Regions from separate parts of the Enteractinococcus fodinae genome, predicted to be linked through region 2. Evidence: riboswitches for the same ligand, from Rfam matches in the RefSeq annotation. Region 2 holds a riboswitch; the other holds the start of a gene.

Region 1 (5,843 bases), 450 kb from region 2:
TCATCGTCCCTCTTGAAACCGTACGGATAGGTCTAGTTGATGAGTGTACTGACTGTGCAAGCTTCGAGGCGTTGTCCCGTCCGGTAAGCTGAGTCGAGATCGACGAGCCGTCCCCACGTCGAATGCTGAAGGATCTCGCGCCCACGTTATGTCTAGAACGTCTCACAACGCCTTGCCAGGCTGGCTATGGCTGATGCTAATCGCTGGTATCTTGACGCAGACGACAGCGAATCTCGTTCGACCGGTCACCAGTTATAAACTGATCCTACTGGGCTGGGGCGAAACGGAAATTGGGATCGCCACCGCCGCGTATGCCCTCCTACCACTGTTTCTCGCGCTGCCCTTTGGACGGTTGCAATCACGGCTCAAATCCCCACGAAACTTCGTAGCCCTAGGCATCCTCATTCTGACCCTCGGAGCCGCGTATCTTGCGTTGACGGGCAACGTCGTGCATTTGATGCTTGCTTCGGCCGTGTTGGGGATCGGCCATTTGATGTTTACCATCGGCGGGCAAAGCATGGTGGCACGTCGGTCGCGGGCCCCAGACATGGATGCTAATTTCGGGTGGTTTACCGCGTCATTTTCCGTCGGCCAGATGCTTGGTCCCTTGCTGTCCGGTGTCCTGCTGGGAAATACTTCGTTGACCGAGGCGCAGGCCGGAGGCGACGATCTCACCCACAGTATTAATCTAGCCCTGTGGATTGGTGCGATCACTTCGATAGTGGCGGTCCCGATCTTGTATACGCTGCGTGCTACCCACCCACCGGCACCGACCACGCAGACCCAAGACCTTGTCGTTGTCGAGGCCGGCGCGAAACCCTCGGTGCGTAACATCTTGAAACTGCCGGGGATAACGTCCCACATGTTTGCAGCGCTCGCGTTACTCGCGATTCTTGATATCTTGGTGGCGTTTATGCCGCTGGTCGGGGAGGCCTATGGTGTCTCTCCGATGGTCATCGGGGCGCTGTTGGCTATCCGAGGTGCCACATCGGTACTCTCGCGGATCTTTATTCGGCCGTTGTCCGCCAGGTACGCGCGCAATAATCTGCTTTTGGTAGCACTGTTGGTGTCGGCTGCCGCCATTGCTGTTGTGCCCGGGGTCGTGGGGTGGGGCGTTCCGGGCATGGTTGCGGCTTTTATTTTTATGGCCGTGGGCGGTTTCACGTTGGGTGTTGGACAGCCGATTACGATGACCCTGATATCGCAGGGTGTGCCGCGATCGTGGCGCAGTCCAGCGTTAGCCCTGCGATTGGTGGGTAACAGGGTGGGACAAGTAGTGTTGCCGCTGGCCGCGAGCCTGGTTGCGGGACCGGTGGGTCCTGCCGGTGGGATATGGTTTGCCTGCGCGATTCTTGGAATCTCTGGGGCAGAACGACTGTTGAATAAGCGCACCGGACCGGAACCCAATGCTGCCCAGGAGAACTGACTAGTGGTTGCGTCTATAGCGATTCAAGGCCCACCAGAGCACAGCTCCGATGCCGACGGCGCTTGTCAGTCCACCCAGTAGCCACCAGGAACGCTGACCTGAGTCGCGTTCTTGTGGCGCAGCACTTTCAACCTGGCTCCCGGTTGGTGTTCGGTCGGCATGGCCGGGGGACGACAATTGGGCTTTGATCGCATCGAGTTCGTCCTCAGAAATAGGCGGGAGCGTCTCAAGTTCGGAAGCTTGTTCATCTGCATCGCGGGGACCGGGCATGACCAGCGGTGAACCCCGATGCGATTGCATACCGAATATCTCGGGCAGTAAGTACCGCGGGCTTTCGGCGAGCGGGCGAATTTCACGAGGGCCCCGCCGTTCGGTGTCAGCGGCACTGAGGTCTTCTGACGGTGTCGTTGTGGCCGTTGGTGATGGGGACGGTGTCGATGCTGGTGGTGGAGCATAGGGCGTGGGCGGTGCGCTCGCGATCGGCGGTTGCGGGGTGGTGGGGGTGCTCGGCGTCATCGCCGGTGCACTGGGCGGTGTCGGAGAGGCCATATTGGGTGAAGGTGACCGTGACGGCGTCGGTTGCGGCGTGGTAGAAGGCGGCTCCGGTGGGACAGTTGGTGACGGAGAAGCTGTTTCATCGGGGGACTCTTCATCGGAGGACTCCGGAGAAGCTCCGTCGTTAGTCGGCTGTTCAGTGGTCTCCGATTCAGGCTCCTCCGGGATACCCGGAATAGCTACCTCGCAATATGTCCTTTGTCTGTTTTGTTCATCCCAGCCTTCGACGAGGACGAGAAGGTCCGTCTCGGAGCGAGGCACCACAATCGAGGTCTGGTCTATCCTGTCGAAATCCACGTGCTCATCGTCATCCTCGATGACTGCAAGATCTTCCAGTGTCTCCAGGTGTTCAGATTCGATCGTGACGGCGTCATCGGTTGTGTCGATGATATCGCAAGACATCTGGCCGCCCGGAGTCTCTTCTGCAGAAGGCTCCTCGGTCACCACGGATGAAGATGGGTCAGGAGACTCCGCCGTCGCGTACGCTGCACTGGCGGGCCCGAAGGCAAACAGGCCGATGGCCGCTAAGAAGCCCGCTCCAATGGCGAGCCTCATGACGCCGTAGAAACTTTCTGGGCGATCGGTCCGCGGTCGCTTGCGGCGATGACGTAGTGCACCTGCTGGCCTTCTTCAAGTCGACGGAAGCCGGTTTGGTCAATGCCGGTGTGGTGGACGAAAACATCCCCCGATGCGTCATCGGGGGTAATGAAGCCGTATCCTTTTTCGATATTGAACCATTTAACGGTGCCGGTCTGCCGATCAGACATGGATAAATTCTCATTTCTGGTAATCAGGTATCAACACGGGCCGACGTGCATTTTCTACCAGACCACAGGCTAGTGGATCACGGGCTTATTGGGAAACTCATTGGGCATACTTATAGATCAACGCAAGATTCACAACGTGAGATTTCGTCATGAAAAATCCCGCCGCCTGATGAAAGGGGTTCATCTGGCGGCGGGATTACAACATCACTCGCACCTTGAAGAGGTACCTCTAGTGTAATAAAGGTTATTTTAAACTATCCGAACGCCAGCTGTGAACTTCCTGGATGCTTTTATTGACTGTTGTATCCGCGCAACCGGTCGAGCTGTCGGCGTTCCTTCTTCGTCGGTCGACCCGTCCCGCGTTCACGCTTGGGGACGGCGACCAGGTGCCGTGGGATCGGTGCGGGGGAGTGGTCGATGTAGTGCTTGATGGCCACCGGGTATCCCACGCGTTTCTCCAACAGGCCGGTGACTTCGATGATCCGTTCGCGGCCGGGCTGGCGGAAGGTGATCGTCTGGCCAACCCGGAGTTTATGGGATGGTTTGACGGGTTCCCCGTCGACTTTGATTTTGCCGCCTTTGACCGCAGTACTCGCCGCTGAGCGGGTTTTGAACAGCCGCACAGCGTGGAGCCAGATATCGACGCGAACTGCATCCATGGCAGGTTAGTGGTCCCGAATATTGCGGAATTGTGATTTATGGAAGACCAGCGGTTCGTGAATGTCCGTGAAGTCCGCCAGGTTATGGACTTCTAAGAGGGCCACGATGTGGTCACCGGCGGGAAACTCACCGTACACCGAGGTTTCCAACCACAGCGCTGACTCTTCAACGAAGATTGCGTCGTCGTTGGTAGCGGTGTGCAGCCCGGCGAACCGGTCCGAGCCCTTGGCGGCCATTTGACGGGCGATCAGTCCCTGACCTTCACCAAGAATCGATACACCGATGCGGCGAGTCTCGCGCAGTAGCGGCCAGGTGGCCGAAGTGTTCTGCACGGCCACAGAGACCAGCGGTGGATCCAAGGAGACACCGACGGTGAATGAGGAAGCAACCATGCCCTGCGGGTTACCGTGCGCATCATATGAGGCGAGCGCCGCCACACCCGAGGGGAATTGCCCAAAGGCACTGCGTAGGGACAGCGGTGAAATGTCGTCGGTGAGCTTGGTGGTCTGCAGGTTACGGGCTTGCAAAGTTGAGGTCACAATCTTGCCTTCGAAGGTTGGCGCTCGAGGGCGCTCGAACGCTGTACTTGCCAGACACGGGGTCTTCCGTGCGGCCGAATCATCACCTGGGGCACCCCACTACAACGTGGGAGGGTTGCCGTCTTACAGCCAGGGCTAAATAGTCGTAAGAGCTCGTGATTCTGCAGATAAGACTAACCTATTTTGCATACGGGGCAAAGTAGAGATTGTCACATTTATTCAAACCGGTAGCGGATGGCTTCGGCGTGGGCGTGTAAGCCTTCTGATTGCGCCAGTCTCTGAATTCCGGGCGCCAACGGTTCCAGACCGGCCTTGTCGTAGCGGATGCGTTGCTGGAGGCGTAAGAACGAGACGGTGTTGAGGCCAGAAGAAAACCGAGCGGTCCCCGAGGTGGGCAGGACGTGGTTGGATCCGGCGGAGTAATCTCCCAGCGGAACCGGCGCATATGGACCCAAAAATACTGCACCGGCGTGCGTAATCTGCTCGAGTACCGCTTCGTTGTCTTTGGTTTGGATTTCTAAGTGTTCGGTGGCGATCGCATTGGTCACGTCGATGGCTTCTTCCAGGGTGCTCACGACCAGTGCGCCCGACTGTTGGCCGGTCAGGGCCTCCCGAATCTGGTCTTCCAACACGGCTCCGGGCACTTGCTGTTCTATCTGTGCCACGACGGCTTCGGCGAAGTCCATTGAGGTGGTGACCAAGACGGATGCGGCCAGCGGATCGTGCTCGGATTGCGAGATCAAGTCGGCCGCAACCCAGGCCGGGTTGGCGGTCTCATCGGCCAACACCAGGATTTCGGAGGGGCCTGCCACCGCGTCGATGCCGACCTTGCCAAAGAACGCCTGTTTGGCCGCGGCCACATACACATTGCCCGGGCCGGTAATCAGGTCCACGGGCTCACACACGGTTGCTCCGGAAGCGTCGCTGACACCCAACGCGAGCATCGCGATGGCTTGGGCCCCGCCGGTGGCATAGACCTCTTCGACACCCAGCAGTTTGCACGCCGCCAGGATGGTCGGGTGGGGGAGACCGTTGAAGTCGGCCTGCGGTGGCGAGGTGATGGCGATGCCGGGGACGCCGGCGGCCTGGGCGGGAACCACGTTCATGATGACCGACGACGGGTAGACGGCTCGTCCGCCGGGAACATACAGACCCACGCGCTGGATGGGAACCCAGTGATTCTCCACGGTGGCGCCATCAGCCAGCGGTACCACGGTGTCCGGGGGCAGCTGTGCGGCGTGGACTGCCCGTGCCCGGGCGATGGATTCTTCTAGCGCATCGCGAACATCAGCCTCGAGTTTCTCGAGGGCTTGCGTCATGGCATGCTCGGGGACGCGCAGGTTGTCAGGCCGTACCCCATCGAACTGTTCGGTGAAGTCTAAGACTGCTTCCGCGCCACGGGCTTTGACCTGATCAATGATGGGTTCCACGACGGCCGACGCATCAGAAATCTCGAGTTTGGCGCGCGGCATCACGGTTGCAGGATCAAAGGTGGTGGGGCGCAAATCGGTGATGTGAAGCATGCCTGTTAGTGTATCGGTTTTCAGGATTAGTTCAGATCGCGCTGAGAGGATGGTGCCTATGTTGCGTCACGAAACCGAAGAGGCCCCGGCTGACCCGTCCGAGGGGCCGTCAATGCCCAATGTTGAAGAAGCAGTTCCCGAGGATGTTCAAAACTCGGCATTAGAAAATATTGATTCGCTGGGCCCCATATTTGGTGCCAGCTTGAACATCGCTATTGGGGCGCTGGCGGGGTTCGCGTTGACGGCCGTGGTCGCCCTGGCCGCAGGCTTCGTGCTCCGCCGACGCAAACGCATGCGCTCGCATCTGAAGATTTTGTTGACGCCTGCATTTACCGCCATGGTGTTTCTTGGTGCTCGGGTCGGGTTAGAACTC
Region 2 (5,843 bases):
GGTGTTGTAGTCGCCACCGAAAATCGAGTGGGTGACGACGGTTTCTTGGCCGTCAGCATCCCAGTACAACCCGGTGGCATCAGCGGCGACCGCGCCCTTGGCTGCGATGGCAATACGACCGGCAAAGGAGGCATTGACCGGGCCATGTGCCATGAGCAGCAGTGACGCGCCGTAATGTTTTACAGCAGCTACACCGGCGGCGACGTCGGCGGTACCGAACTGATCCTCTGGACCGGTGTGTACAAAGATTTCGGTGGCCCCGGCCTGTCCCAGCGCTGCGATGGTCTCGGCATCGGGAGTCGAGGTGACCACGGCGACGGGGTCGCCAACGATTGAGGCGGCACCCAGTACTTCAGCGGGTTCTGCATTCGTTACTAAAGCAAGTACTTTCGTCACGTAGGAAAGCTCCTTAGATCAAGTGCCGTTGGGCAAGGAAGTCGACAAGTTCAGTGGCAGCGGTATCGCCCGAGACCTTCTGGCCGGCCTCTTTCGGCGGGCGTTCTGCGGCAGAAACCATCACGTTACGCACATACGCGGCATCTGGCCCGGCCGAAATACCGAGATCAGCAAGTGAGGTTACGGCGATTTCTTTCTTCTTGGCCTCACGGATGGCTTTGAAGTTTGGCAGTTTTGGCTCGCCGGCCTTTTCGGTCAGCGATACGACCGCTGGAGTCGTCGCCGACAGCGTGATTTTTTCGGTTTCGGTGTTGGTCACACCGGTGATCGTCCCGTCGGCAATCTCGATCGAGTCCGCGCCCACGATGTGTGGACGGCCCAAGATTTCAGCGATCATCGCTGGGACCATGGCGCCGCGACCATCGGTGGATTCGGCACCGGACAAAATAATGTCGGCGTCTTTGGCCGCTTCGGCCAATACGCGGGCGGTCTGGACCATATCCGACCCTGCCAGCGCGTCATCGACCACGTGAACGGCACGATCTGCTGCCAGTGCTAGCACCTTCCGGATGGCTTTATCCGCGTCAGCAGGACCCATGGTCACCGCCACGACCTCGGTCGCAGTCCCGTCTTTTTTCAGATCGGCCGCGACAGCACAGACCCGTTCGTCGATTTCATCGACCACATTTTCGGATGCTTCCCGAGCCAACAGGCCGGTATCCAACGCGATCTGGCGTTTCTCATAGGTGTCAGGCACCTGCTTCACTAGCACTACGACTTTCATGTCCACCTCAACAGTGATGACGTTCACTCAGACTATATTTTTGTACAATATACCGTACAATCTAGATGCCCCATAGAACCCGAAGGTTACGGAAGCTGTGACCTCAAACACCATACCGTAAAAAGGTAGCGTCCCATGCCGACAGCCGATCTTAACGCCGATTTGACCGCCAAGGCCCGCATTCGTCAGGTGGCCCTGGAGCTTTTTGCGCTCAACGGAGCCGACGCCACCTCAATGCGCGCCATCTCGTCACGCGCTGGCGTCACCGTGGGGCTGATTACGCATCATTTTGGCACCAAAGCTGGGCTGATTCAGGCCGTGGAGGATGATTTACTTAACGGCATTCAGAAAGCGATCGAATATAAAGAAACCGACGCTACCGTGGACGGGGTCGTCAAGAAACTCGATCAGCGGCTGATGGATCATATCGACGCGAACCCGCTGGTAGCCGCCTATCTGCGGCGCATGATGCTCATCGAGGGCAATGGAGAGGGTTCCGACATTACCGAGCGGTTCACCCGCATGGCATTACGGCAGATTAAAGATCTGCGTCGACACGGGATCGCTTCGACGGCCCGCGAAGCAGAAGACCAGGTCATGCAAGTCATGCTGGTCCAACTCGGCCAGGTACTGATGCAACCCTTCGTCGATCAAATCGCCGGCTATTTGCAGCGCGACCCAGAGCAATATCGATTGAGCCTGCGCAAGACTAAACACTGAGGGTGGTTCGTGGTCTCCTGCCGCGTCGGCATAAATATTCACCTGACGCAACACTACTTAACACTGCTAACTAGGTATTTCGTCGAGCTCAATAGCTTGGCCTCTGACCCTACAACGTTGCAATGACGGGGTTTCTTATGTCGGCCGACATGTTGTGAGTAGCCGCTGACCTGGGTCACAGCCAGCCCTAAGACCCGACTGAGACGTTTCCCCATCCCCTTCGATGTAGAGTGACTCTCGATCCGTGAACACGGATCATTACCATCCAGAGCGACTGAGAGATCTGGCTCAACGACGTCGCAGCAACCTCCCCTAGGGGTCCGGTGCTACCGCCAGCAACGATGGAGCCTTTTTGTGATCGCATTTTCTGTTTCTTCCATGTTTGTCGCGCCGACGTTTACCTGGGAACAGCACACCTCGTATTGCGGATCGTCCTAGATACCCAGACGCGGCGACAAGGTGAACACGATCTGTCGCATCACTGCCGAAGCGCACCTCATCCTTATGGAACTTCACCGCCGCCCGGCGAGTATGTTCCTTCGACTCGATCCATAGAGAGATGAATTCATGACTGTCCCACATCGCACACCTTCGAAACTGCTATTTGGAGCCGTGAGTGCTGCCGGAATCCTTGCCCTAAGTTCTTGCGGATTAGCTAATGATGATGATCAGACCATTTCGATGATCCTCACGGAGTCTGGCCCGTTCCAGGAACCAACGAACATAGCCTCCGACATCCTGGAAGCGGAAGGCTGGACCTTAGAGCCCACCTACGTCACCGATATAGTCCAGCCGAATCAAGTGGTTTCCAACGGTGAGTATGATGTCAACTACTTCCAGCATTTGGCATATCTGCGACAGTTCAATGACGATTACGATCTAGATGTCGAGCCACTACTCGCAGTATTTCAAGCCCCCGCAGGTATCTACTCCGAGCGACACGATACCGTGGAAGAGCTACCACACGGCGCGCAAATTGCTCTCCCCGTAGATCGCGCGAACAACGGGCGAGGACTTCTGCTATTGCACGAAGCTGGCCTCTTGGAAGTGGATACCTCTCAGGACGTCACCCAGATTTCTCAAGAAGACATTATCGATAACCCGAACGAATATGATTTCGTCGAAGTAGACCAGCAATCCCTGGCACAAATCCTTCCTGATGTGGACGCAGGCTTTTCATTCACCAGGCTTATCGCAGAAGCAGATCTCGAGGTAGAGGCTACTGAACCATTGCTGATCGAAGAAGATGCAGAAGCTCAAATACCTTATACCGTGGTGATTGCCGCAGCGTCTGACTTTGCCGAGAATGAGCCTGAAAAATACGAAGCTCTACGGGCGGCCTACCAGTCAGAAGAGGTGCAGGAGTGGTTTGAAGGATACATCGGCGGCCTCAAAAAAACCGCATTCGATCTCGACATATCGGAACTCTGGGAAGATTTTCAAGCCACTGAGGAAGCCTCCTAAGGCTCCCTCGATACCAATCACCGGCTGCCTGCAGCGCGATCCAACACAAACTCGAGTGGGTCGTCCACGCATGAATGTTAACAACCTGTTTCTCAGTGCCTCTGACCTGACGACAGGGTTTGCTCCTGCGGGATTAAACACGGTGGAAACCGCTGCAGCGTACCTCTCAGCTGGCCGACAATGGCTCTACCTGCACCTCCGCGCCGCGGAGCATTGTCGAAGGAGCTGAAGCCATCATGAAACTGTCACCAGAATCTGAAGCCGTGGTGAAAGAAACCGCCGGTGTAGTCGCCGAGATCGCCGATGAAGCGACCGCGTTGTTTTATCGCGATATGTTTGCCGCCCACCCGGAACTGCTCAATGTTTTCAACCAAGCCAACCAGGCGATCGGCGAGCAACCCAAAGCATTAGCGGCCTCCGTCGTCGCCTTCGCGGTCCATCTCATCGACCCGGATGCCCCCGACTTCACCCCGGTCATGCAACGGATCGCCCACAAACACGTCTCACTGGGGATTACTGCCTCGCAGTATCTGATCGTCGGGCGGTATCTACTGGGCGCGGTTGCCAAAGTCCTCGGCGATGCCGCGACTCCAGAAATTGCAGCCGCCTGGGATGAAGTGTACTGGCTGTTTGCCACCGCCCTGATCGCTGAAGAAGCCAAGCTCTATGCCCAGGCCGGCACTGATCCTGAAGAACCCTACCGTCCGTACCGGGTGGTCGAACGGTTTGAAGAATCCGATGAGATCTTTTCGCTGCTGTTGGCCCCGCTGGACGGTCAGGTGCCCAGTCACTACACGGGCCAGTATGTGTCGATCGCCGTGGATCTGCCCGACGGGTATCGCCAGCCCCGCCAGTACACCATCTCCTCGGGTCCGCGCGGCGATTCACTGCGGGTGACCATCAAACGAGTGCGCGGCGTCGATGGCGCACCGGATGGCCGCGTTTCGGGCTGGCTACATGAGCATGCCACCCCGGGGACCGTGCTGAACGTGTCGCAGCCGGCTGGGGATGTCATTCTGCAGGATTCCGACAAACCGCTGGTTTTGGTCTCGGCGGGGATTGGTATCACTCCGGTCGCGGCGATTATGGAGGACCTGTCCCGTCGACAACCCGATCGGACCGTGCGTCTCTTCCACGCCGATAAGACGCATGCGCATCACGCCCTGTATGACGGCCTACGCCGTCAGGTGCTGGCCATGTCGGATGCTCGCGCGCAGAACTGGTACGAAGAAGGCGCCGAGGAGGCTCCGACCCTGCATCCAGCGCGCCCGGGCTTCATGGACCTCTCTGACGTCGAGCTCCCGGCCGATGCCGAAGTGTTCATGTGCGGTCCCCTACCGTTTATGCAGATCGCTCGAAAGACGCTCATGGACCAGGGCGTGCCCTCGGAATCGATCCACTATGAGGTCTTCGGCCCCGATATGTGGGCACAGCGTCCGGCCTAAACCTGACAGGCCGTCTCCTGCCCTTCGGCCAGAGCTCGCTGCTGGGCCCGTAGGGCAAAGTCCGCCAGCTCGGCGTCGGTGCGGTTCGCATCGATGCCGAGCTGCTGTGTTGCTGGTTCGGTGTCGTCGGTGCCAAGCACCAGCAAGCAACTGTGCGCGGTGGTGAAGGGGTGGAGGCGGCGCAGTGTGAGCGGCCCGTCAACCTGGTCGAGTTGTTGGCGCACAAGGTTGGCGTGCACCGAACACACCACCGGGCGTTCATCTTCGAGTAAGCCCTGGTAGAGACAGGGCCGTACCCCAACGGTCAGTGCTGTCGAATCGATGACGGGCTCCATACCAGCGTCGTCCAGATGTTCGTAGAGCACATCGAGTTGATGCTGGGCGCTGTGCCCGAGGTGGTCACCATGGTCAAGGTCAGGACTGATGCGACGAAGTAGTGCACCGCGAGCGCTCGCCTCAGCGGCCCGTCCTCGCGCAGCCTGGTTCTGTGCCGAGTCATCGACCGGAAAGTACTGCATGGGTGGGCGACCGCGCTGTCCGGTGTCGGCCGGTGCGCGATACAGCAGCCCTTCGTCTTCGAGGACCCGTAGGTGATCACGAGCGGTGTTAACATGAATACCGGCCGCCGCGGCCAGGGATTTGAGACTCTGACCGGGGCGGCGCTGTACGGCGTGGAGGAGTCGGAGTCGGCTGGACTCCGTCAGGCCGCGGTAATCTGTGGTTCTGCGAGGCATGCTGGCATCATAGGCACAGTGACGGCCCTATCTGCCAGTGGCTTCGCCGCCGGAAGGATCTTGGGTCCGATGATAGAGCTCCGCGTCTTTGGCTGCGCGACGATTGATCTTTCGGGCTTTGAGGATTCGTCGGACAATATCCGCCAGAAGTGCCACGGCGAGGACTACAAGCATCCAACTCACCAGGTCGGGTCTGCCCGCGACGAAGAACCTGATGGCGATGATCACCGCTATCATCAGCAAGATGATTTCGCCTAGGATCCAGAAAAATCCCCAACCACTCGCGGATTTTTCCCACGT

The links. Region 2 has a riboswitch for S-adenosylmethionine ahead of J2S62_RS00310 (MetQ/NlpA family ABC transporter substrate-binding protein). Riboswitches for the same ligand answer to the same signal wherever they lie in the genome.
Region 1: another riboswitch for S-adenosylmethionine. It lies ahead of J2S62_RS02350 (flavin reductase family protein); the one in region 2 lies ahead of J2S62_RS00310 (MetQ/NlpA family ABC transporter substrate-binding protein).

What each region holds. Positions count from the first base shown of each region.
Region 1 is NZ_JAVDYJ010000001.1:510,643-516,485, forward strand. It holds gene J2S62_RS02325 (MarR family winged helix-turn-helix transcriptional regulator) at 1-4, opposite strand, end outside; gene J2S62_RS02330 (MFS transporter) at 149-1,426, shown strand; gene J2S62_RS02335 (hypothetical protein) at 1,427-2,536, opposite strand; gene J2S62_RS02340 (cold-shock protein) at 2,533-2,748, opposite strand; gene J2S62_RS02345 (RNA-binding S4 domain-containing protein) at 3,039-3,407, opposite strand; gene J2S62_RS02350 (flavin reductase family protein) at 3,414-3,947, opposite strand; SAM riboswitch class IV at 3,986-4,108, opposite strand; gene hisD (histidinol dehydrogenase) at 4,163-5,470, opposite strand; gene J2S62_RS02360 (mechanosensitive ion channel family protein) at 5,529-5,843, shown strand, end outside.
Region 2 is NZ_JAVDYJ010000001.1:63,849-69,691, reverse strand. It holds gene J2S62_RS00325 (electron transfer flavoprotein subunit alpha/FixB family protein) at 1-396, opposite strand, end outside; gene J2S62_RS00320 (electron transfer flavoprotein subunit beta/FixA family protein) at 410-1,207, opposite strand; gene J2S62_RS00315 (TetR/AcrR family transcriptional regulator) at 1,316-1,900, shown strand; SAM riboswitch class I at 2,159-2,248, shown strand; gene J2S62_RS00310 (MetQ/NlpA family ABC transporter substrate-binding protein) at 2,468-3,364, shown strand; gene J2S62_RS00305 (globin domain-containing protein) at 3,601-4,809, shown strand; gene J2S62_RS00300 (helix-turn-helix domain-containing protein) at 4,806-5,543, opposite strand; gene J2S62_RS00295 (hypothetical protein) at 5,571-5,843, opposite strand, start outside.